DNA from 3 places in the uncultured Merdimmobilis sp. genome. Region 2 is predicted to be linked to each of the others. Evidence: riboswitches for the same ligand, from Rfam matches in the RefSeq annotation. Region 2 holds a riboswitch; each other region holds the start of a gene.
What was found. A riboswitch is a leader RNA that binds a small molecule or an ion and turns the genes downstream of it on or off. The one in region 2 is predicted to bind thiamine pyrophosphate.
Positions count from the first base shown of each region.

Region 1: it holds a riboswitch for thiamine pyrophosphate, as region 2 does, so the genes downstream of both, thiW (energy coupling factor transporter S component ThiW) here and RDQ42_RS09160 (thiamine-binding protein) in region 2, are expected to answer to the same signal.
Region 3: it holds a riboswitch for thiamine pyrophosphate, as region 2 does, so the genes downstream of both, tenA (thiaminase II) here and RDQ42_RS09160 (thiamine-binding protein) in region 2, are expected to answer to the same signal.

Region 1 covers NZ_CABRJC010000002.1:247,743-252,730, forward strand. Annotated here, with positions in the region: gene RDQ42_RS02560 (amidohydrolase) at 1-113, shown strand, start outside; gene RDQ42_RS02565 (MGMT family protein) at 175-486, shown strand; gene RDQ42_RS02570 (M20 family metallopeptidase) at 687-1,862, shown strand; gene thiW (energy coupling factor transporter S component ThiW) at 2,007-2,513, opposite strand; TPP riboswitch at 2,587-2,696, opposite strand; gene RDQ42_RS02580 (acyl-CoA dehydratase activase) at 3,002-4,988, shown strand, end outside.
Region 2 covers NZ_CABRJC010000022.1:9,662-24,573, reverse strand. Annotated here, with positions in the region: gene RDQ42_RS09195 (M20 family metallo-hydrolase) at 1-60, shown strand, start outside; gene RDQ42_RS09190 (nucleotidyltransferase domain-containing protein) at 111-524, opposite strand; gene RDQ42_RS09185 (MATE family efflux transporter) at 825-2,171, shown strand; gene RDQ42_RS09180 (hypothetical protein) at 2,252-2,404, opposite strand; gene RDQ42_RS09175 (ABC transporter ATP-binding protein) at 2,506-3,252, opposite strand; gene RDQ42_RS09170 (ABC transporter substrate-binding protein) at 3,256-4,260, opposite strand; gene RDQ42_RS09165 (ABC transporter permease) at 4,273-5,055, opposite strand; gene RDQ42_RS09160 (thiamine-binding protein) at 5,024-5,323, opposite strand; TPP riboswitch at 5,417-5,521, opposite strand; gene RDQ42_RS09155 (glycosyl hydrolase family 18 protein) at 5,574-6,968, opposite strand; gene RDQ42_RS09150 (M20 family metallopeptidase) at 7,297-8,472, shown strand; gene RDQ42_RS09145 (aldo/keto reductase) at 8,717-9,844, shown strand; gene RDQ42_RS09140 (hypothetical protein) at 9,897-11,159, opposite strand; gene yabP (sporulation protein YabP) at 11,406-11,687, shown strand; gene yabQ (spore cortex biosynthesis protein YabQ) at 11,699-12,226, shown strand; gene RDQ42_RS09125 (septum formation initiator family protein) at 12,223-12,513, shown strand; gene RDQ42_RS09120 (S1 RNA-binding domain-containing protein) at 12,565-12,999, shown strand; gene RDQ42_RS09115 (amidohydrolase) at 13,063-14,229, shown strand; gene hpf (ribosome hibernation-promoting factor, HPF/YfiA family) at 14,337-14,861, shown strand.
Region 3 covers NZ_CABRJC010000018.1:1-4,988, forward strand. Annotated here, with positions in the region: partial or broken gene RDQ42_RS10005 (PAS domain-containing protein) at 1-167, opposite strand; gene RDQ42_RS08415 ((2Fe-2S) ferredoxin domain-containing protein) at 169-417, opposite strand; gene RDQ42_RS08420 (helix-turn-helix transcriptional regulator) at 663-947, opposite strand; TPP riboswitch at 1,407-1,515, shown strand; gene tenA (thiaminase II) at 1,590-2,240, shown strand; gene thiM (hydroxyethylthiazole kinase) at 2,254-3,105, shown strand; gene thiE (thiamine phosphate synthase) at 3,059-3,700, shown strand; gene RDQ42_RS08440 (HAD family phosphatase) at 3,697-4,368, shown strand; gene thiD (bifunctional hydroxymethylpyrimidine kinase/phosphomethylpyrimidine kinase) at 4,387-4,988, shown strand, end outside.

The sequences.
Region 1 (4,988 bases), on a different contig from region 2:
ATTTGTTGTGGGACGGCGCGGCGGAGGCCAAAGCCATTGTAGAATCCTACCAGCCGGTGTACAAAAACAAAGAGGAGTACCTGGCCGCTTGGGAGGAACTGATGAAGGGCTAACCAAAATGAAACAATTTGGGGCGGGGGAGAATTCCCGTCCTGTTTTTTGGAGGAATTGGTTGTGGAAGAGGGATTTTTTACCCGCGTGTACCAGATCGTAGAGCGGATTCCGCCGGGAAAGGTGGCTACCTACGGGCAGGTCGCCTTCCTGGCAGGCAGTCCCCGAGCCGCCAGGGCAGTGGGGGAGGCGATGCGCCGCTGCCCCTATTTTGAAGTCCCCTGCCACCGGGTGCTCAATCGCAGAGGGGAGCTGTCCCCCGCCCCGGCATTTGGTGGCCCAGGCGTCCAACAGGGCCGCCTGGAGGCCGAGGGAGTCGCAGTCGGCCCAGATAACCGGGTGGATCTGACCCAGTTTCAATGGGATGGAAAATGAAAGCAATCCTTCACAGCAGAGTTGGATTTGGGGAAAACGGAGAGTTCTCTCCCCCAATTCCGGGAAAGTCACCGGAGAAATAGCGGATATGTGCAAATGTTATGCAAGAATTTATGCATTTTACATTTTGACCGGAACCACCAAAAAAGCTATAATGGAATCAGAAGATTTTGGACAACAATGGGAAAGGTGGTACTAGTATGAATCCGATTTTACAAAGAGCCAAAGAGTTGGAGAGCGAGATCATCGCCAACCGGCGTTACCTGCACCAGCACCCGGAAATCCGGGATGAACTGCCCAACACCACAAAATTCGTCATGGAAAAACTGACCGAAATGGGCTATGAGCCCAAGGAAATCTGCAAGGGCGGCATCGTCGCCACAGTGGGCAACCCTGGAAAGGTGTTTCTGCTGCGGGGCGATATGGATGCCCTCCCCATGGAGGAGGACACCGACCTGGAATTCCGCTCCTGCAACAGCTATGCCCACACCTGCGGCCATGATACCCACACCGCTATGCTGCTGGGTGCGGCAAAAATCCTCAAGGAGCATGAGAAGGAGCTGAAGGGCACCGTCAAGCTGATGTTCCAGCCCGCGGAGGAGATTTTCACCGGCGCCCAGGCGATGATTGATGCCGGCGTTATGGAGAATCCCCACGTGGATGCGGCCCTGGCTACCCACATCGCCTCTTCTGGCCTGCCCTGCGGCATGATCTCCTATAAGGAAGGCCCTTCCGGCGCGTCGGCTGACATGTTCACCATCACCATCAAGGGCAAAGGCGGCCACGGCGCCTATCCCCACGCTGCGGTGGACCCGGTCAACATTGGCGCCCATGTCGTCCTCACCCTCCAGGAGTTGGTGAGCCGGGAGGTCAACCCCTTGGAGCCCTGCGTTCTGACCATCGGAGCCTTCCAGGCCGGCGACGCTGGAAACATCCTGCCGGAATCTGCTGTGTTGCGGGGTTCTATCCGCACCTTCAACAACGATGTGCGCAACTTTATCAAACAGCGCACAGTGGAGCTGTGTGAGGACACTGCCAAAAAGTTCCGGGCCGAGGCCAAAGTGGAGTTCACTTCCGGCGTCTGCCCGCTGATCAACGACGGGGAATTCACCCGGGAGATCGTCGGTTACCTGGGGGATTTGGTCCCTGCCGACAAGCTCTGCACCCGGGAGCCGGAGATGGGCTCTGAGGACTTTGCCCTGGTCACCCAGATGGTGCCCGCCACCTTCCTGTACCTGGGCGCTGAGGTGGAGGACCCGGCCCAAGTGCGCCGCGGCCACAACCCCAATGTCCTGTTCAACGAGGACTGCTTCCACCTGGGTACTGCTGCTCTAGCCCACTGTGCCATCCAGTGGCTGGATCGCCACAGCAACTAGCAGATGCTGAAAAAGGGGCTGACCCTGGGCGGCCCTCTCAAACAGATTTGAATATTTGAAGAAACGGCATAGCTTAAAGCTATGCCGTTTCTTTGTGGAAAAGGATATTGTGTGGGAATGCCTACGCTTTTCTTTGAGGAAAGGTTACACCCCTAAGCTGTGTTTCACCTGGTCGAGGGCCTTGGTCCGATCTAAGGCGGTGAGGAAGGCCACTGATAGAAGAGCGCCGCCCACCGAGCTGATCAAGAAGGGGAGCACATAGGCAAAAAGGGCAGCCTCTTTGCCGAGGAGCAGGGTGGCCACTGGGTAACAGAGCAGGCCGCCCAGGATGCCGGTGCCCACCGTCTCCCCCAGGAAGGCGGCCCACATCTTATGGGTTCTCTGGTAGAGGAGACCGCACAGCAGGGCCCCCACCATGCTGCCGGGGAAGGCAAGCAAGCTCCCGGTGCCCATCAGGTTTCGGATCAGCGAGGTGGCAAAGGCCATGGCAACGGCATATCCCGGGCCAAGGATGACACCTCCCAGCACATTGACCGCATGTTGAATGGGGAAGCACTTAGATGCCCCCACCGGGATGTAGAACGCGGAACAGACCACCCCCAGGGCGGTCAGCAGGCCGGCAGTGGCCAGCTTTTTGACAGAATGCTGCATAAAAAGTCCCCCTTTTTGAAAATGCCGGGAGGTAAAGAGAAAGCCGCCGATCCCAATAGCGGAATGGCGGCAGAAAATCACGATCAAAGCTCCCTCCGCCGGCATTATCCGTATCAGGTTAGCGGGTCGAGACGGCATTACGTCTCCTCTCAGCCTGCTGCGCAAGCTCCCCGGATGCAATTGTTCCTATTTAGGATATCCAGTTGTGCTGACCTTGTCAAGGGAAAACGGAAAAAATGTAACCAACTGTTACAGAAATGGGCAAAAAAAGTCGAAATACGGCAAAAAATTAACAGAATCTTTATACTTTGGACAAATATCGGTTACATGCTGTTCTTGACTATTCCTTTTTAATTAGTATAATGGGGGCACATAGAAAATGTTGAAATAACACAAAAAAACCAGAATTTTCCCAAAAACGGTCTAAATTATTTGTGAGTATTTGACATAGTGAAAAGATGAAGTGTTCTGTAATTGGAGGGTCGGCTATGGGCCTTAAACTGGGAATTGACATCGGTTCCACCACGGTCAAAGTGGTGATCATGGATGGGGATGCTATTTTATGGCGGCGTTATGAACGCCATTTTTCGCAGGTGCGGCAGAAAACGGCGGAATTGCTGGAGGCCGCCCGCCAGGTGGTGGGAGACCAGCCTCTTCACGCGGCAGTGTCAGGCTCTGCGGGGTTTGGGGTGGCAAAACTGATTGGAATGCAGTTTATCCAGGAGGTGTTTGCCACCGGACAGGCCATCCGTTACTTCGGTATAGATGCGGATGCGGTCATTGAGCTGGGGGGAGAGGACGCCAAGATCCTCTTCCTCACCGGCGGGGTAGAGGAGCGGATGAACGGCAGCTGTGCTGGCGGCACCGGCGCGTTTATCGACCAGATGGCGACTTTATTAAATGTCACCACCGATGAACTGGATGAATTGAGCTTGCAGCACACCCGGATCTACCCCATTGCCTCCCGGTGCGGGGTGTTTGCTAAAACCGACATCCAGCCCCTTCTCAACCAAGGGGCCCGCAAGGAGGATCTGGCCGCCAGCATCTTCCAGGCGGTGGTCAATCAGACCATCACCGGCTTGGCCCAGGGCCGCCCCATCGAGGGGAAGGTGGTCTTCCTCGGGGGGCCGCTTTACTTTTTGAAGGGCCTGCGGGAACGGTTCCAGGAGACGTTGAAACTGGATGCTGACCACGCCTTTTTCCCCGAGTGGAGCCAGTACGCCGTGGCCATCGGCACTGCGGTTTACGCCGATGAAAATGCCCCGGAGACCACCCTCTCTCAAGTGATGGAACGGATAAAGAGCGCTTCAGAGGAGAGCCACAGCGGCCGGTATCTGGAGCCGCTTTTTCAAAACCGGGGAGAATACGAAGAATTCTCCCGCCGCCACAGCTCTGCCACGGTGGAGGAGCGGGATCTATCCAGCTATGAGGGATCTGCTTACCTGGGCATTGACTGTGGAAGCACCACCACCAAGCTGGTGCTCATCGGCCAGGAGGCGGAAATTTTATACCAGTACTACAGTTCCAACCAGGGCAACCCGGTGGAGCTGGTTCGCCGGCAATTGACCGAGGTCCGCCGGCTCTGCGGGGACCGGGTGGCCATCCGTGGGGTGGTGACTACCGGTTACGGGGAGGAATTGATTCAAAACGCCTTCCACGCCGACGCCGGCATTGTGGAAACGGTGGCCCACTTCCGGGCGGCCCGGTTCTTTGACCCGCAGGTGGATTTTATTTTGGACATCGGCGGCCAGGATATCAAATGCTTCAAGGTGCGTTCCAACGCCATCGACAGCATCATGCTCAATGAAGCTTGTTCCTCCGGGTGCGGCTCTTTCATTGAGACTTTTGCCAAATCCATGGGCTACTCCACCGAGGAATTCGCCCAAAAGGGCCTCTTCGCCAAGTACCCAGTGGATTTGGGTTCCCGCTGTACGGTGTTTATGAACTCCTCGGTCAAGCAGGCCCAGAAAGATGGGGCCACAGTGGAGGATATCTCCGCCGGGCTCTCCATCAGCGTGGTGAAAAATGCGGTGTACAAGGTCATACGGGCCACCAGTGCCAGCGAGCTGGGACACAATGTGGTGGTCCAGGGGGGCACCTTTTACAACGACGCGGTGCTCCGGGCCTTTGAGCGGGAGCTGGGGGCCAACGTCACCCGCCCGGTCATCGCCGGGCTGATGGGCGCTTATGGGGCCGCCCTCAGCGCCCGGGAGATGAACCTATCCCAGTCGAGCCTCCTCTCCCTTCAGGAGCTGGAGGATTTCACCCATACCGCTAAACCGGCAGTCTGCGGCCTCTGCCCCAACCGCTGCAATTTGACGGTGAATTCCTTTGCCGGCGGGGGAAAATACATCTCCGGCAACCGGTGCGAGCGCCCGCTGGGCAGCCGCCCCAAGGAGAGCGCCCCCAACCTGTACCAGTTTAAACTGAAGCGGCTGGTGGACCTCTCCGCCCAAGGAAAACCCGGCCCGCGGG
Region 2 (14,912 bases):
GAGGATTTGGCCCGCGCAGTTGATGTGGTTGCGGACACCGTCCTCAAGCTGAACCGGTAGTATTGGCAGAATAAGGCAACAAATAGAAGGATGCCGTTAACGGCATCCTTCTATTTATTGAAGGGACTTGTATAGGGTGGGGGAACACAAGATGGAAACCGCTGCTTTTTATCCAAAATCACCCGATACCCTCCCTGTAATACCTGCATTGTCCCCGCATCCAAAGGGCGGGCGATCCACGGCGGTTCTACAAGGCCAAACTCCACTTCCGGCCCGCCTTCATACCACACGCGGATGGAGGTGCAGGCCCCATAATACTCGGTCTGGCGGCGTGCTACAGTCCCAAACTGCTCTGTGAATGCCTGGTTTTGAAGAAAATCCTCCTTGCTGGGGGTGAGGAGGACTAGGTCGATGTCAGAATCATCTTTGTGATCGCCCCGCGCACAAGACCCAACGAGAATAACCCCCTCAATTTTTGGGTGATTTTGCGCCCATTGTTTGATATCCTGTAACAATTTTTCCACAAAAAGCCCTCCAGCCCATAGAATGATATAGATGAAATAATACCACAATGGAGCATGTGCCGCAACGCTTTTTCTATAAGGTTGTCGGAAGGAGAAACTCTCTGTTCCTTGACAATTCCCGGCGAAAAATGGTATACTGAATTTCACTCGGAGGGTAGGAGTCCTCATGCGATAGCAGACGGATTTGTGCTGGATAAGAGATCGACCGCGGTTGATTCTTATCCAGCTTTTTTTGTGTGGATAGCTTCAAATGCCATGCTTCCCTCCCAAAAGATTGTATGGAAGAAAGGCGGGCTCCCTGTGGAGAACAACAGCAGCAATTTGACCGAGGGCAGCATCGGCCGCCGGCTGATCACCTTTGCCATCCCTTATCTGATCGCCAACTTTGTCCAGGCGCTGTACGGCGCGGTGGATATGGCGGTGGTGGGATGGTTTGCCAATTCGGCGGGTATTTCAGCGGTGTCGGTGGGCAGCCAAGTGATGCAGATTGTCACCAGCATGGTATCCGGCCTCACCATGGGCGGCACCATTCTGATCGCCCAATATTTCGGCGCCAAACTGGAAAAAGACACCAAGGAGACCATCAGCACCATGCTGACCATGTTCGCTGCGGCGGGGGTGGGTTTCACGGCAGTGATGTTTTTGTGTGCCCCTTGGGTTTTATCGCTGCTGCAAACCCCGCCGGAGGCCTTCGAACAGGCCCTCTCCTATGTGCGGATTGCCTCCTGCGGCATCCTGTTTATCTTTGGCTACAACGCCATCAGCGCCATGCTGCGGGGGCTAGGGGACTCTAAAAGTCCTCTCCTCTTTATCTCCATCGCCTGCCTGACCAACATTGCCCTGGATCTTCTTATGGTCGGCGGCATGGGGATGGGCCCAGCCGGCGCGGCGCTGGCCACCATCCTCTCCCAGGCGGTGAGCATGTGCTTGGCCATCCTCTACCTGACCCGGCGGGATTTTATCTTTGACTTTAAGCTGCAAAGCTTCCACATGTACAAGGATAAGGCATTGAAACTGCTGAAAATTGGTCTGCCGGTTTCCTTGCAGGAATCGATGGTCAGCGTGTCCTTTTTGTTCATCGCGGCCATTGTCAACTCGTTGGGGGTGATCACCTCGGCAGCGGTGGGCATTGCCGGCAAGTTCACCAACTTCGCCATGCTGCCCGCTACGGCATTTTCCGGGGCGATTTCCGCCCTCACAGCCCAAAACATGGGGGCCGGACAACCGGATCGGGCAAAAAAATCCCTGCTTATCGCCATTTCCATGGCCTTGGGATGCGGGTTCCTCTTCTTTTTGTGGGTACAGCTGGCCCCGCAGTCGGTGCTGCACATCTTCAAAGCGGACCCGCAGGTAACTGCCGCCGGAATTGCATATATGCGAACCTTCTCCATCGACTATCTGCTGGTGGCCTTTGTATTCTGCATGAACGGCTTTTTCAATGGCTGTGGGCGCACGGTGTTCTCGATGGCAAATGGCCTTTTTTCCACGTTAATGGTTCGTGTGCCCCTTGCTTATTTCCTAAGCCGATACATTCCGGGAAGCCTCAGCGGCATTGGGCTGGCGGCGCCGCTGGCATCCTCCACCTCGCTGATCTTTGGGCTTATCTATCTGAAAATGGGGCGGTGGAAGCAGTTCCAGGTGGAATAAAAATCATGAAAAATCCCGGCGAGCCCAATTGGGTTCGCCGGGATTTTTCATCGCTTTGCAGCGGGAAGGGATCGGGGATCTTACAGGTGGACCGGGAATTTCTCGGATTTTTCCAGCGCTTCAATCTGCTCCCGGACCAGTGAAACCAGCCAATCGCGGTGTGGGGAAGGGGGCATTGCCTCCAGTTCCCGCAAGGTCTCCCGGTAGTTTTCCAGCTGCTGTTCCTTGGGCATACCAATCCCTCCTAACCCTTTCAGTATAAAGGGGCCGTCAAGGGATATTTTGTCGAACGGTGTCACAACAAAAAATATTTTCAAGATTCCTGGATTTTTTCTTAGTGTGGCAGTTCCAGCAGCCGGATAATCTCCCGTTTATATTGAAGGAATTCCCCGGTGAGTGGAAACTGAGCGCTGCGGGGCTTGGGCTCCCGAATGGCCAGCTCCGCCACAATCCGCCCCGGCTTGCCGGATAAGATGTAAATGCGGTCGGAGAGGAGGATCGCCTCGTCGATGTCATGGGTGATGAACAAGGTGGAGAGGCGGATGCGCTCCATCACCTCCAGATACCAGGTGTGGATGGCCCCTTTGGTGATGGTGTCCAGGGCGCTGAACGGCTCGTCCAGAAGGGCCACGTTCTGGGAAAAGAGATAGGTTCGAAGGAGGGCGGCCCGCTGCCGCATCCCGCCGGAGAGCTGGCTGGGGTACCGGTGTTCCGTCCCCGCCAGGCCGAATTCCCCAAAGTGGCGGGCGGCTTCGGCGTAGGCCTCCTCTTTTTTCACCCCGCGGATGAGGAGGGGCAGGGCCACATTGCCCAGCACCGTCCGGTAGGGGAGGAGAAGGTCTTTTTGCAGCATATAGCTGATCTTTCCCGCCTTGCCGGTGATCTCCTCGCCGGAGAGATAGACCTTGCCCTCTTCCGGCTCCATCAGACCGGAGATGATGTTGAACAAGGTTGTCTTGCCCGCGCCGCTCACCCCCAGCAGGCAGACCAGTTCCCCCTCTTCCAGACGGAGGGAGACATCCTCTAGGATGGGGACGCCGTCAAAGGATTTGGAGACATGCTCCACGACAAGCTTGCTCATGGGCTACTGGGGAAGGTAGTCGTTGGAGTACCCAGTTCCGGCGGGGATTTCCTCCTCCAGCAGCTGGTTGTCCCACAGCCACTGATAGAAGCCGTCCCAGCGGGCGGGGTCGATGACCCCCCAAGCTTCCGCGTCCGCCTGATACTGGGCGGAGAGGTATTCCTGGCTGGCGTAAACCAGATCTTTGTCCAGCTCTGGGCTGGCTGCCAGCAGGAAGTCGGCAGCTTCCCTGGGGTTGGCGATGGCGTATTCATACCCTTTGCGGGTGGCGGCCAGGAACGCTTTTGCCGTCTCGGGGTCCTCTTGGAGGAAGGCGTTGTTCGCCAGGATCACTGGGGTGTAGTAGTCAAAGGTGGGCTCAATGTCGGAAAATGCCCAGTAATCCATATCGATGCCCTTCACTTCCGCGGCGATGCCATCCCAGCCGTAGAACACCCAGATGGAGTCCACGTTGGTCTGCAAGCTGGTGAGGACATCCGTGGGGGTGCTGGGCACCAGGTTGACCTTGGAGAAATCCCCGCCGTCTTTTTCCACGCAGTACCGCATCATGGCCTGTTCCACTGGGTTCTGCCAGGTGGCGTAGGTGCGGCCTTCCAGCCCTTTGGGACGGTCAACCCCTTTTCCGCTCAGGGTGAGGATGCCGCTGGTGTTGTGCTGGACAATGGCCGCCACTGCGGTGACCGGCAGGGCGGCGTCGCCGATGAGGGCGGGGGCGATAGTGTCCTGGGCGTTGATGCCGAACTGGGCTTTGCCCGAGGCCACCAGGGCGGGAGCTCCATCTTCCGGGGGCTGGACAAACTCCACCTTCAGGCCGGCTTCCTCATAATAGCCCAGGGCCTGGGCGGCGTAGAGGCCGGTGTGGTTGGTGTTGGGGGTCCAATCCAGGCAGAAGGTGATCTCTTTGAGGGATTCCCCCTCGCCGGAGGAACTGGAATTGCCGTTCCCGCCGCAGGCGGTGAGGGAAAGGGCCAGCCCAGCCGCAAGGATGGCTGCAAGTATCCGTTTCATATACAATTCTCCTTATAATTCTTGTTCCTGCTGGCGCAGGTTGTCCCAAGGCGTGGCCTTCTTTTGCAGCAGGTCGATGGCCTTCATCAGCAGAAGGCTGATGGCGGAGATCAAAAAGATCACCGCGAACATTTTGTCAAAGGAATAGGATTTTTTGACCCGGGTCATGTAGACCCCCAGGCCCTCCATGCCGCCCAGCCATTCGGAGATGACCGCCCCCACCACCGAGTAGGAGGCGGCGATTTTCAGGCTGGCAAAGAACTGCCGCAGGGCAGAGGGGAACTTGACGTACCGGAAAATCTGGTTCTGGGTGCTGCCCATAGCCCGCATCAGGTTGATGGTGTCCGGATCGGCGGAGGAAAACCCCTCCAGCAATCCGATGGCCATGGGGAAAAAGCAGGTGATGACAATGAGCACCACCTTGGGGGCGATGCCATACCCCAGCCAAAGGATGAGCAGGGGGGCGATGGCAACGGTGGGAACCGTCTGGCTCACCACTAAGAGGGGATAAACCGCTCGCCGCAGCAGGGAGTAGCGGTCCATAAAGAAGGCGACCACAAAGGCCAGGAAGATGGCGCAGGAGAGACCGAGGGCGGCCTCGGCCAGGGTGGTCTGGGAGTGGCTGACCAGAAGGGGAAAATCGGCAAAAAAGGCCTTGACCACATCAGCGGGGGAGGGCAGCATGTACTTGGGGACCACTCCCAGGCTGGACAGCCCCTGCCACACGGCCAAAAGAAGGGCGATCAGCACTCCGGGAGCGGCCTTATTGATGGTGCTTGGTGACTTTTTGGTCAATGGTCAACACACCGCCTTCCGGCCGGTAGGAGATCCGCACATAGGTGCTGACCGCGGGGGCGCCCGCCTTGGCGGCGATGAGCTGGCAGTTTTTGACGATCTCCATCAATTGGTCGTAGTCCCCCTCAATGGCGGTCTCAAAGGGGCCGACAAAGGTGGTGAGGCCGGTGGATTTGATGTAGGCGATGACCTCATCCACAATGCGGATGGTCTCGGCGTCGTCCATGACTTTGGGAACAACTTGGATAGCTACGCTTGCGTTTGGCATAAAATCTCGCTCCTTTTTGCTGTACAATCAAAAGACCGCCCAGCCGGAAAGCCAAGCGGTCTTATCATACAGCATCTGTTGGGGGCAGGCCCCCACAGCATTGTGCAGCATCCCTCCGCCGGCATTATCCGGATCAGGTTCAGGGTTACAGGCCATAAGCCCGCTCTCAGCCGAAAATCAGCACCCCTTGCGGTTTTATTGTCGAAACTAGAATACTCCAAAAGGGAGAAATTGTCAACCAGGCAGAAAATCACCAGGTCAACGCCTCCCCAATGGCGGTGAGCAGGCTCTTCTCCCGGTCGGCGGTGTCCTGGGTCACCTCCCAGACCATCACCCCGCCCAGGTGTTTTTTTGCGTAATAGGTTTTGTCTTGGATGGTGGGAATCCCGTTGTAATGGACTTCCACCCCGTTAATGGTGGTGACATCCTTCCCATAGGCATCTGGGTCGGCGGCCAGGATGGCGCTGTAAGTGGCCCAGGAAGGACGGCCATAGAAGGGCATCCCCAGTACTACCTTGTTGGCGGGCACACCCCTGGTCTCCTTCCAATAGGTGGCGCTGGCCACAGCGAGGGAGTAGCTGGAATGCCGCTCCCCGTCGCCGCCATCATAGGCCATGACATTGATCCAGTCCACGCAGGAAAGCACCTTATCGGTGTGGGCGAGGGTGGCGTCCCGGTAGACGGTACCCTCGGGGGAGACGCCGCCCAGCACCGCCGCAGTCAGCAGCTTGCCCTTGGCGTGGAGCTTCTCGCTTAAATAGAGCATCAGTTTTTCATACCGTTTGGAGCTGCCATTTGAGACGTTGGGATGTTCCCAGTCCATGTCCACCCCGTCGAAGCCGTATTGGTCGCACATGGTCAGGATGGCATCCCCTAGCCGGTAGAGCTTTTCGTCGGTGGCGGTGGCCTGTTCAAACACCGATTGGAGGGTGTTGCCCTGGTAACTCCAGCCCCCCACCCCCAGAAGGACCTTGTTCCCCTTTTGGTGGGCGGCCTCGATGAGGGATTGGGCAGCATAGGCATTTTCCAAAGGGAGAAGGGTCCCCTCCTTGGTGGGGATGGCGAAAGCATAGATCAGGTGGGTCACCACGTCGTGCTGGATTTTTTCCATGCTGCTAGGCTTCCAGGAGGGATAATAAGCCACTACTTTAAACCCTTGTGTGCCAACCGAAGGGGAGCCGGCAGGGGGAAGGGAAGAAGAAGACGCGCTGGAGGAGGATGCTGGTGCCGAGGAGGAGGGAGGGGCTGCACTGGAACTGGAAGGGGGCATTGGAGTGGAGCTTGGACTTTCCACCGTTTCCCAGGGGTTGCCATCCCCTTTGCCAGGCTGTTCGCCTGTATTCCACCATTTGGCCTGGTAAAGAACGCCGCCGTAGAGGACCCGATCCCCCTTTTGGTAGGTGGCGGCGGAATCCCACACAGAGGCTTGTCCAGGGGCAGGGGAGGTTACCTGAGAGGAGGATTCTTCCTCCAGGCTTTCTTGGTTCTCGCTTTCCGATGACTCTTCTTGGGAGGTGCTGGAGGAAGGGGCTTCCCCCGGCAAAAAGCTTCGGTACAGGGAAAAACCCCCAGTGATGAGCAGGACAGCCAAGGTGATTCCCGCCGCAAGCAGCAAATAAGGTTTGTGTTTGTTTTTTACTTCCACAAAGGGGCACTCCTTTTGAAAAAATCTTGGCGGCCCACAGGGAGGGAACCTTATCGTGGGCCACACACTGCCCCCATTGTAGCAGATAGACGCGCCTCATGACAAAGGAAAGATCGGGAAGGGAATCCCCCAAAAAGCTGGAATACCGGGCTTGTTTGGAGAAAAAGACCAGAAACCATGGTGGAAATACAGGGTTTTCTGGGACAATATCCAAAAGATTTGAAGAGGTGGGGGAATCTCTTGACTTTAGCCATTAAAAGCTTTAAACTGTAAAACAGTGAGAGATCACTGAATTACAGAGTCACAACGACTGAAAGGCGGAAATCCAATGAATGACCTGCTGAAAAGTGCAAAAGCAATCGAAGAGACTATCGTCAAGGACAGACGGACGATCCATCAGAACCCAGAGCTGGGGAATGATCTGCCCCAGACGACTCGATATATCATGGACCGCCTGACCGAAATGGGATATGAACCCAAGGAAATCTGCAAGAGCGGCGTTGTAGCCACGGTGGGCAAGCCAGGCAAGACAATCCTGCTCCGAGCCGATACCGACGCCCTGCGCATGCCGGAAAAAACCGGCCTTCCCTTTGCCTCCCAGAACCCGGAAGCCGCCCATACCTGCGGCCATGACACCCATGCTGCCATGTTGCTGGGTGCGGCAAAACTCCTCAAAGATCGGGAAAACGAGTTGTGCGGCACCGTTAAATTGATGTTCCAGCCTGCAGAGGAGATTCTTGCCGGCGCCAAAGCGATGATTGATGCCGGCGTGCTGGAAAATCCCCATGTGGACGCAGCTGTGGCCATCCATATCAGCAGCGTCACCCAGCCAGCCGGATTTGTGGGCTTTACCAAAGGCGGCTCTCACGGCTCGGCGGATAAATTTGTCATCACCGTCAAAGGAAAAGGCGGCCATGGGGCCAACCCCCACACCGCCATCGACCCCATCACCGCCGGCTCCCACATCGTCATCGCCCTCCAGGAAATTCTGGCTCGGGAGATCGACGCGGCGGACACCGCCACTATGACTATCGGCGCCTTCCAGAGCGGGCTCAAGGAGAACGTCATCCCCGATGAGGCGATGATCATGGGCACCATCCGAACCAAATCCAGCAAGGTCCGCACTTTTATGAAACAGCGCCTGGTGGAGGTAGCCAAAGCGGTGGCGTCGGCGTTCCGCTGCGACTGCGAGGTGGAATACCCCTTTGGCGTCGCCCCCTTGGAGAATGACAACGACTTGATGGATGAGATCGTCGGCTACACCCGCGACCTGCTGGGCGAGGACAAAGTCCAGGAGCTTCCCGGCGGTATGGGATCGGAGGATTTCTCCCTGGTCACCGAAAAGGTCCCCGGCATCTTCCTGCGCCTGGGCGCCATGCCCTCCGACCCGGAGAAGGTGTTCCCCGCCCATAACCCCAATGTCCTGTTCGACGAAAGCGCGTTCCCCATCGGCTCGGCGGTCTACGCCAATGCAGCCATCCAGTGGCTAAAAAACAATCAATAACCCCATTCTACTTCCAATTCTGATTCAACAGGGAAGAGCCCTCCGCCACAGCGGGGGCTTTTCTCTTTCTCCGGAAGGGGCAATCCTGTGGCGGAACTGGCTGGAAAATTACACTTGTCAAACTTTTCGTTTAGGAGTAAAATAAAGGAGGCATATTGTCCTTTATCTATATGTCTAAGCCCTTTCCATCGCCGGATGGGGCCAGGAAAGCAGTTGTAGAAACAGGAAAGAAGGGTGACAGTTTATGAATTACCGCAAATTTGGAAATACCGGGGTTGAAATTTCCGCCCTGGGATTTGGCACCATGCGTCTGCCCACCACCGACGGAGTCCCTCTGAGTGCCAATATTGATGAAAAAGAAGCCATCCGGCTGATCCGTCACGCCATTGACAGCGGCGTCAACTATGTGGATACCGCTTACCCTTACCACGGCCGGACCAGTGAAACCCTGGTGGGAAAAGCCTTGGCCGATGGCTACCGGGAAAAGGTGTATTTGGCCACCAAGAGCCCTGTTGTCCTGATTGAGGCGGAAGGGGATTTCGACCGCATCCTGGACGAGCAGCTGCAAAAGCTGAACACCGACCATGTGGACTTTTACCTCCTGCACGCCTTGGACAAAAAGAAATGGGAGACGGTGAAAAAGTTCAACCTGCTGGATAAGATGAAAAAGGCCCGGGACGCCGGGAAAATCCGGTTTATGGGGTTCTCCTTCCACGACGACTTGGAGTTGTTTAAAACCATTGTGGACAGCTTTGACCAGTGGGATTTCTGCCAGATTCAGTTCAATTACATCAACACCGACTACCAGGCTGGGCTGGAAGGCCTCCACTATGCCGCCGGCAAAGGGCTGGGCGTAGTGATTATGGAGCCGCTGCTTGGCGGGGCTCTGGCCGCACCTTCTGATGCGCTGAAAAATGCCCTCTCCCCCGAAAAATCCCCAGTGGAATGGGCTCTGGATTACCTGTGGAACCAGCCTGAGGTCTCTTTGCTGCTCAGCGGTATGGGGGAGATGCAGCAGGTGGAGGATAACCTCACCTATGCGTCCCGCTCCAGTGTCGGCATGCTCAGCGAAAAAGAGGTCGCTATGCTGGCCCATGCCAAAGAGGTCTACGATTCCTCTATCCTGGTGCCCTGCACCCGGTGCAGCTATTGCATGCCCTGCCCCTTTGGCCTAAATATCCCCGCTATTTACCAAGCCTACAACGCAACCAGCCAGTCCACTATGGAGAGGGCCAAAACGCTGTATGCCACCGCTACCCCGGAAGTCTCTGCCATTGATTGCCGCAAGTGCAGACGCTGTGAGAATGTGTGTCCTCAGCACATCCCCAGCAGCGAACTAATGCCCAAAATTGCCGAGGTATTCGGCCGGTAATTGTCCACTCACATGCAAAAAAGCCTCCCTATTTTGGGAGGCTTTCTCTTTGTCAGGAGGGGTTGTCCGAATCTTTTTCTTCCCCTGTGGAGCGGGATTTTTTCTCCCAGAAGAGGAGGAGCCCCGCCGCAGCTGCGGAGAGGTAGACAGCCGCCGCCAAGTAGAAACCCGACCGGGACGGGGCGGACGCCTCTTCTTCCAGGATAATCTGTTGGGTGGCAGCTGGCGCAGCAGCGGGGGAACTCCCGGTTTTGGAAGAACTTCGGGAGGAGCTAGTGGAAGGGGAAGAGGCCTTTACAACGGCTTTCGGGGAACTGCTAGACACCTTGGCACCAGCTGTCTTGGAAGAGGAACTGGATGAGGAGGAAGCGATCTCCTTCCCCTTTTCGCTAGAAGAACCGTTGTCCTTTTTGGGCGGTTTTTCCAAATCTGGGTCTTCCTCTTCGCCGCCACTGCCGCCATGAGGAGTGCTGTTGCTCCCTGAACTGCTGGAAGGAGGGGTGGAGGAAGATGGGATGGAGCTGCTAGGTTCCTCCGCTGGCGGCCCCACCGAGATCCTTTCTCCAGTAAAAACCGCATTTGCCAGCCGAAGGGGATTTTTCACATTGTTTGCCTGTACAGCGCCGTTTTCCATGGGGAAGCTGGTGTAATCCCGCAGCACCAGCTTGACATAGTCACAATCGGCGGGAAGAGTATAAGAAAACACGTCATAATACTGCAAGATGGTACCTGGGCGAGAGAACTGGGCTTCCTTGTCCTTTTTGCGGGTGGGGGTGAGCAGCCGCAGGTTCCCTTGGCTTTTGCCCGCATAAACCTGCAGGCCATAGGGGATGAGGTCTTCTGGCCGTTCGGCGGTGGGGAGGAACGCCTTTCCACCTTGGACACCGGTCAACCGGGCAAGGCCGTCCTCCATCTGGATATAAACCCCTCCGGTGGAAGGGCTGAGCCGCATTTCTTTGCGGGCTAGGGATGGGTTGGCAGCTGCGAAATAGCCCAGTGTATAAGCATCCAATTCTTCGCTGTAGGTAGAAAAGGTGCCTTTGCGGCTGTACACAGCCACTTCTAAAGTCTGCGCCCCGCGAATTTGATAGAGGACTGACCCCACTGTACTAGCGGAGGGCAAGCTGCAAAAAGTCTGATCCTGGGCGGCAGGCCAGTTAAAGTCATCCATGGGGTCGCCGGAGCGGGTCACCAAATTTTGATACGATGCGGCATCGGTGTTTTGTGTAGAGGAAAAGGTGTCCACAAACTCCATGCCATAGCAGGTGGTACAGCAGAGGGCAAATGCGAGAAGCATGGTCAAGATTCTTTTCATGATGTACACATCCTTGTTGTCTATTTTTGTTTTATTATACGAGTTTAAGACAAAAAATACAACATAATGGATAATTTTAATCAACAATAAAAATTATTTATGTGGAAATAGACAAAATCCGAGGGGATCATTTGTGAAACCTCTGGTTATCATCTTCCGGCATAGGGCCATCTTGTCGGCGGAATGGCTCATAAGATGGGAAAAAAACGCATACAATGAACCAGCTTGTAAATGGGGGGAATCACCATGCCAGAGGATAAAAAGGCGCCGAAAGGGCCGCATACCATTATTTTGGAAGACCGCAGGAATCTTTCCATCACCGGGGTCACCGATATCGACAGTTTTGATGAGGAAACTGTGATAGTCTATACAGACACAGGAGAACTTGTGGTTCACGGTTCCGGCCTGCACATCAATAAGATCGACGTGGACACTGGGGAACTCACCTTGGAAGGGGAGGTCACCGGGATGACCTACAACGACAACCAGCCGTACCGGGGCGGCCTATTTGCCCGCATGTTCCGCTAGGGAGGGGAAAAATGGAGATCAGTGTTTCCTCCCAGACGATGGCGTTTTTGCTATCTTGTCTGTTGGGTGCCGGCTTGGCCGCAGTGTATGACGTCTTCCGAATCCTGCGCATCGCCCTGCCGCAGCCAGCCCCTGTGATTGCGGCTCAGGATTTTGCCTATCTGCTCATCTGTGCGGGAGCTACTTTTTTCTACTTGATGACCACAGTCAGCGGGCAGATCCGGCTGTTTGTGCTGGTGGGGGAGGTCATTGGCTGGGTGCTTTACTACTTCACCATCGGGGAAGTGGTGATGAAAGCCGCCCACACGGTCATCGACTTTGTTTACCGGCTTCTCCGGCTCCTGCTGGCCCCATTTATCTTTGTGGGAAAGCGGTTGTACCGGATTTTGAGCCGCGCGGGCAAAAAAGTGGAGGCAAGGGCCAAAAAAATTTCGACGAATGGGAAAATGCGCTTGAAACAACAGAGGCTTTTATTGTATAATCTTATAAAGATACCTGGGAGAAAAACAAGGATTGTTAAAGGAGGAGACAGCCAGTGAGCAAGGCACAGAAAAAACGAGCCAATCCCCTTTTCCGCTTGTTGGTGGTTGGGTTTACTTGTTATGCGGTGTTTGCCATGGTTGGCCTTCAGGTGGAAATTGCGAAGAGACAACGGGAAATCAAAGAGCTGGAGGATAAATGCACCCAGCAGGAGATTGACAACAAGGAAATTGAACGCCTGCTGGCCGAAGGCAACAACGAAGATTATATCGAACGGGTCGCGCGGGATAAGTTGGATTTTTCCTATCCCAATGAGCGAATCCTTGTGGATGTCTCCGGAGGTTAACCCCCGGCGCAAAGGTTTCGGGACAATAATATAAGGAGGACTTTTCCATCTATGCAGCAGCTTGCGGTAGGAAATATTGTGGAGGGCAAAGTAACCGGCATCACCAAGTTCGGGGCGTTTGTGGAACTCCCCGGCGGGAAGACTGGCATGGTTCACATCTCCGAGGTGGCGGCCACCTATGTCAAAGAGATCAAGGATTTCATCCAGGAGAACCAAATGGTCAAGGTGAAAATCCTCAGCATTTCGGAGGATGGCAAGGTCAGCCTCTCCATTAAAAAAGCGCAGGATCGCCCTGCACCGCCGCCCAGAAGATCCGGCCCCCGGTCGGATAGTTTTGAGTGGGCCCCCAAGCGTTCCAATGAGAATCTTTCTTTTGAAGATATGATGGCAAAATTCAAGCAGACAAGCGATGATAAAATGTCCGATCTGAAGAAGTACATGGATGTCAAACAGCGGGGTTCCGGCCGCAAAGGCCCATCCAAATAAGTTCTTTTCTGGAGTGCCCACCCGGCACTCCTTTTTTCATTTCAGCTGTGGAAGGAGATTACCATGCTACTGATCAATGCCGCCCTTGTTCCGGTGGAATCCCCCCGGATTGACAATGGATATATCCGCATCCTCGATCAAAAGATCGCCGCTTTCGGCCCTATGCCCGCCCCCAATCCAGATGAGGGGGAAGAAGTGCTGGACCTTTGCGGCCTCACTGCCTACCCCGGCTTTGTGGACGGCCACTGCCACATCGGCATGTTTGCAGACGGCCTGGGGTTTGAGGGGGACGACGGCAACGAGGAGACTGACCCGGTGACCCCCCACCTGCGGGCCATTGACGCCGTCAACCCCATGGACCGCTGTTTCCAGGAGGCGCTGGAACAGGGTATTACGACGGTGGTCACCGGCCCGGGGAGTGCCAACCCCATCGCAGGGCAGTTCTGCGCTATGAAAACCTTTGGCCGCCGGGTGGACGACATGGTGATCCGGGAGCCGGTGGCCATGAAGTTTGCTTTGGGGGAGAATCCCAAGACGGTATACAACGACAAGAACCAAACCCCCAATACCCGGATGGCCACCGCCGCCTTAATCCGGGAAGAGCTCCACAAGGCCCAGCGGTATGGAGAGGATTTGGAGGCCGCCCAGGAGGATGAGGACGCCGACGAACCGGATTTTGACGCCAAGTGCGAGGCCCTTCTTCCGCTGCTGGCAGGGGAGATCAAGGCTCACATCCACGCCCACCGGGCTGACGATATCTTCACAGCCCTGCGTTTTTCCAAGGAATTTGGCCTGGCCCCGGTCCTTGTCCACTGCACCGAGGGGCACCTGGCCGCGGACATCCTGGGGGAAGAGAAGGCCAGCGCCATCTGCGGGCCGCTGATCGGTTCCCGCTGCAAACCGGAATTGGTCCACGCCAGTTTGGCCAACCCGGCCATCCTCTCTCAAAACGGGGTGGAGGTGTCCATCTGCACCGACCACCCGGAGCTGCCCATCCAGTTTTTGGGGATCAGCGCCGGCCTCGCTGTCCGGGAGGGGATGGATTATGATAAGGCCCTCGCCGCAGTGACCATCGTGCCCGCCCGCCAAGCCGGGGTGGACAGCCGGGTGGGGTCTATCCAGGTGGGGAAGGATGCCGACCTGGCCTTTTTCGACTGCGACCCCTTGAGCCTCACGGCCAAGCCGAAGCTGGTTTTGGTGGATGGGAAGATTGTATTCTCCAAAATGTGATTTTTACCTTGTAATTTTATATAATTCGTGTTATACTGTGTGTAGAACTTATGGAGGGATTGCACAATTTCCCTTCGATAAGATTTTCCAGTAAAGGGGTTGAATCTATGAACATTACCATCAGCGGAAGAAAGACAATCATTCGAGACTCCTTCAAAGAACGGGTGGAAAAGAAGCTGTCCAAATTGGATCGCTTCTTTGATGAGGATGCCAGCGCCCAGGTTACCGTCACAAACGAACATGAGCGGGAAACCGTTGAGGTGACCGTTCAATCCAAAGGGATGTTCTTCCGGGCCGAGAAAACAACCGGTGACCGGCTGGATTCCCTGGATTTGGTGGTAGATGCCCTGGTCAAACAAATTGTCAAGAATAAAAATAAACTGGGGCAGAAGCTGCGGGTTTCCGCCTTTGACCCCATCTATCACGATGAACCCACCGAGCCGGAGGAATACCATCTGGTCAAAACCAAACGGTTCCCTGTCAAACCTATGGCAGTGGAAGAAGCGATTCTTCAAATGAACCTTTTGGAGCACGAATTCTATATGTTCCGCAACAGCGAGGATGGGGAAATCAACGTTGTCTACAAACGCAAAGACGGCAACTATGGCCTTATCGAACCGCTTGGGGATTAAAATTCCCGATGGGCATACGGCAGCATTTATGTGGCCGGGGACAGTGACAGT
Region 3 (4,988 bases), on a different contig from region 2:
GTGACATCCACAATGGAACTGGCCGGTTTGCCGGTGAGCTCGCTGGAGCTGGGCTGGCCGAACAGCTGGCAGAAGGCGTCGTTGACCTGTAGGATGGCCAGGTTGGTATCCATGGCCAAGATGGCGTGGGGGGTGCAGCGGATGATGATCTCCGCGATGGATTCCATATCAGTTCAGCGCCTCCAGCACGTGCTTGTCAAAGATGCCCTGGAAGTTGGCGGCGGTGACGCCGGTGAGCACCTGGTCGCCGACCTTCATCGAGACGCCGTCGGCGCTGCAGCAGCCCAGGCAGAAGGAGGCGCTCAGGACCACTTTGTCCTCCAGATGGTGCTTGGCGATCTGTTCTTTGAGCAGGTTGATGATGTCGTAAGAGCCTTTGAGATGGCAGGAGCTGCCGATGCAAACAGAAATTTCCATGGTGTACTTCCTTCCTCTGCATAAAATGCTTTTATTGTTATAAATTTAACATGAAATCCTTCTTCTAGTATACCGGGAATCCTCTTTGGTTGCAAGATTATTTGTGCAACTTTTTGAGAGAAAGGGCCGTTTTTTCGCAGATAACCGGTATTGGCAGGGACAGCAAAGGCGGCCCCGCCACAAAAGCGAAAGCCGCCTGGAGTTTTTCCCCGTTTCCCGCGCAGAAGCCCACAGGAGAAAAGGGGCTATTCCTTGTCTTTTGCGAGGGCGGCTAAAAACTGCTGAACCTCTTCCATCCGGCGGGGGTCCATCCGGTAGTAGACCCAGGGACCCTCCTTGCGGCTGGTGACCAGGCCGCTTTCCATCAGGATGCGCATGTGGTAGGAGAGGGTGGGCTGGCTGATGTGGAAGGGCGCCAAAATCTTGCAGGCGCACATCTCCTTGCTGGACAGCATGTCCAAAATTTGCAGCCGGGTCTCGTCAGACAGCGCCTTAAAGACCGGTACATACTTCAAATACTGTTCTTCCATCAAAATTCTCCTTTGGTCAAATCCAAGCCGCCGCCCATGTGGACGGGGCTGACATTCGAATAATCGCTTTGGGGGCTTTTTTGTGGGGGCCGGAAAAAGCCCGGCGCCGCCTTCCAAGGGCAAGCCCGAAGAATCACAACCTTGTGGTGCGGCAGGTGGGCTTTCCCCCTCGATAGAATTATCACGCCGCGATTTGTTCCAGCATAGAGTTCACACAAACTGGAAAAAATCAGGTGCCGCTTAGCGGCGGGAAGTGTTTTTCACCAATAATCGCTCTGCGACCATTATAGCATAAAATCCTCCCGCGGAAAAATCCCCTGGATGTGAAAAAAGAGGGGTTTTTATGAATTTGTTGGAAATTTTCCTCTTGAAGTGGAAAATCTGGAAAAATACGCCCCAAAAATTGACGCTCCCCAGCCTTTGGTGGTATACTGGTAGCAGAAATCCGGATGATCCGGAACAATACAAACGGGGAGCTCGCGCCTGCGGGCTGAGAGGAGGCCAACTGCGGCCTCGACCCGGAACCTGATTTGGATAATGCCAACGTAGGAATCGCCAACGCCAGTCTAGGGGATGCACCTGCGCATCCCCTTTTTGTTTGGCCGTTTTCCGGGGACAACACAAGGAGGAATCGCCGTGAAGATGATGGAACAAGCCATAGCGGGCAGTAGAGACCTGTGGGAGGGCTACCTTGTCCACCCCTTTGTCAAGGGGGCGGAGGAGGGGACGCTGACCCCCAAGCAGTTTGAGACCTATATGGTTCAGGACAGTATCTATTTAAAGGAATACGCCCGGGTGTTCGCCCTGGCCATGTACCGCGCCGAAACCCTGCGGGAGATGCAGCTGTTTTACGACGTGCTCTCGGTGGTGATCAACGACGAGTCGTTCACCCGGGTCAAATACCTGCGGCGCTACGGCATCGACCCCGACCGTGTGGACGAGATAGCGCCCCTGCCGGAGAACAAAGCCTACACCGACTTTATGCTGGAGATGGCGAGCCGGGGCCTGGCCGAGGCGCTGATGGCGGTGCTGCCCTGCATGCTCAGCTACCTTTACATCGCAAAGGAGGTGGTGAAGCGCAGCCCGGACGTCCTCACACAGAGCCCATATGGGGATTGGCTGGCAGATTACGCCTCGGAACGGTACGCGGAAAAATGCAGCCGCTGGGCCGCCTTTGCCGACCAGCTATGCGACGGGTACTCCCGGGAGCGCAAAGAGGAACTGGCCGGCATCTTCCGGGTGTCCAGCCAGCATGAGATGCGGTTTTGGGACATGTCCTATGCCGCGCAATAGGGGGGAGAGACCAATGGAAGCACTGATTCACAGGGTGCGGGGGAAAAATCCCCTGGTGCACTGCATCACCAACTATGTCACCGCGGGGGATTGCGCCAACATGCTGCTGGCTTGCGGGGGTTCCCCCATCATGGCCGATGACCTGGCCGAGGCCGCGGCCATCACCGCCGGGTGCGATGCCTTGGTCCTCAACCTGGGCACCCCCCACGCCGGGACTCTACCAGCTATGGCTGCCGCCGGGAAACAGGCCAATCAACTGGGCCATCCGGTGGTGCTGGACCCGGTGGGGGTGGGGGCTTCCCCCTTCCGCCGGGGGGCAGCGGAACAGCTTTTTCGGGAGGTGCAGTTCTCCCTCATCCGGGGGAATATCTCGGAGGTCAAGGCCCTTTTGAACATCCGCTCCCAGGGCAAAGGGGTGGATGCCGGGGCACTGGACGCCGTCACCGAGGAGACCATCCCGGAGGGGATTGCCCTGGCCCAGCAGCTCTGGGCCCAGACCGGGGCGGCAGTGGCCATCACCGGGGTCATCGACCTGGTGGCCGACGGGGAAGGGGCCTATGTGATCCGGGGTGGGCACCCCATGCTCTCCCGCATCACCGGTTCTGGCTGCATGCTTTCGGCGGTGTGCGGGGCATTTTTGGCAGCCTGCCCGGACAAGCCTGCCATGGCGGCGGCCGGTGCAGTTTCATCCATGGGGCTGTGTGGAGAGATTGCCGCTGCCCGCCTCCGGGAGGGGGAAGGCACCGGGAGCTTCCGCACCTACCTCATGGACGCCATGAGTTTGCTCGATGATCAACAGTGGATGGGAGGAACCAACATTGAATACCACCAAATACGCTATGCGGCTGTACGCCGTGACCGATAGCAGCTGGCTGCGCGGCCGCTCCCTTGTCCAAATGGTGGAGGAGGCCATTCTGGGCGGGGCGACCTTTGTCCAGCTGCGGGAAAAAGAATTGGACCAGGAGGCGTTTATCGCCCTGGCCAAAGAGGTGAAGCAGGTCACCAGCCGGTACCATGTGCCCTTTGTCATCAACGACAATGTGGAGGTTGCCCTTGCGGTAAACGCCGACGGTGTCCATGTGGGCCAGGAGGACATGGCCGCGGCGAAAGCCCGGCAGCTGCTGGGCCCGGATAAGATTATAGGCGTCTCCTGCAAGACCCCGGAACAGGCGAAAAAAGCCCAGGCTGACGGGGCGGACTACATCGGCACCGGGGCGGCCTTTGCCACCACCACCAAAAAGGACACCCGGGCTTTGAGCCGGGAGGAGCTACAGGCGGTGGCCGAGGCGGTTGACATCCCGGTGGTGGCCATCGGCGGCATAAACGCCGGAAACCTGCTGGAGCTCTCCGGATGCGGGGTGGACGGCGTGGCGGTGGTCTCGGCCATCTTTGCCCAGGACGATCCCCGGGCCGCCGCAGAAGAGCTTCGGGCCCTTTCCGACCAGATGGTGGCCCGATGATTCAGGGGCTGCTCTTCGATCTGGACGGCACCTTGGTGGATTCCAACTGGGTGTGGAAGAACATCGGCCGGGATTTTCTCATCGCCCAGGGCAAGACCCCGGAAGAGGGGCTGGTGGGGAAGTTTGAGGAGATGAGCTTCACCCAGTCCGCCGAATATATGATCCGGGAATACGGTCTCTCCATGACGGTGGGGGAGGTCATCGCCGCCGTGACCCAGATGGCAGAGGACACCTACCTCACTCGGGTGGATCTCAAGCCCGGTGCATCAGAACTGCTGCGGCGGTGCAAGGCGGCGGGATATCCCATGGCTGTGGGCACCGCATTGGATGAGGGCCTGGCCCGGCGCTTGCTGGAAAGGCTGGGGATTTTGGACTTCTTCCGAGGGGTGTACACCTGTGAGACATTGGGCTTCCCCAAAACCGACCCGGCCTTCTACCGCCGGGCAGTGGAGCTGTTGGGCTGCCTCCCCGGGGAGACGGCGGTGTTTGAAGACGCTCCCCACGCCTTGAAAACCGCAAAAGAGGCCGGCTGCCGCACCGTCGGCGTCGCCGACCCTTGGGGCGCCCCCCGCCGGGCGGAGGCAGAAGAATACAGCGACCGTTTCCTCCAAAGCCTGGAGGAGCTTCTGGATTTGCAGCATGGGGGAGAACAGCTCCCCCCAGAATAGAAAAGAGGTTGTAGCAGTATGTATAAAGTGCTTTCCATCGCAGGGTCGGATTGCAGCGGCGGCGCAGGCATCCAGGCCGACATCAAAACCATCGCCGCCCACGGCATGTACGCCATGACAGCTATCACCGCCCTGACAGCCCAGAACACCACCGGGGTGTATGGGGTGCTGGAGGCGGACAAAGACTTTGTGGCCCAGCAGATCGACTGCGTGTTCCAAGATATCCGCCCGGACGCGGTGAAGGTCGGCATGGTGGCAAACGCCCAGATCATCGCCGCCATCGCCGACAAGCTGGAGGAATATGAGGCAAAGAACATCGTGGTGGACCCGGTGATGGTCTCCACCAGCGGGGGGCGCCTCCTCAATGAGGATGCGGTGGAGGCCCTCAAGACCCGCCTTCTGCCCCTGGCGGATGTGATCACCCCCAACATCCCCGAGGCGGAATGCCTTTCCGGGATACCGATTCAATCCAATGGGGATATGGAGCGGGCGGCGGAACAGATCGCCCTCTTCTGCCGGGGGGCCATCCTCATCAAGGGAGGCCACCAGGAATACCGGGCCGACGACCTCCTCTATTATGAGGACTGCCCCATTTGGTTCCCCGGCCGCAAAGTGGACAA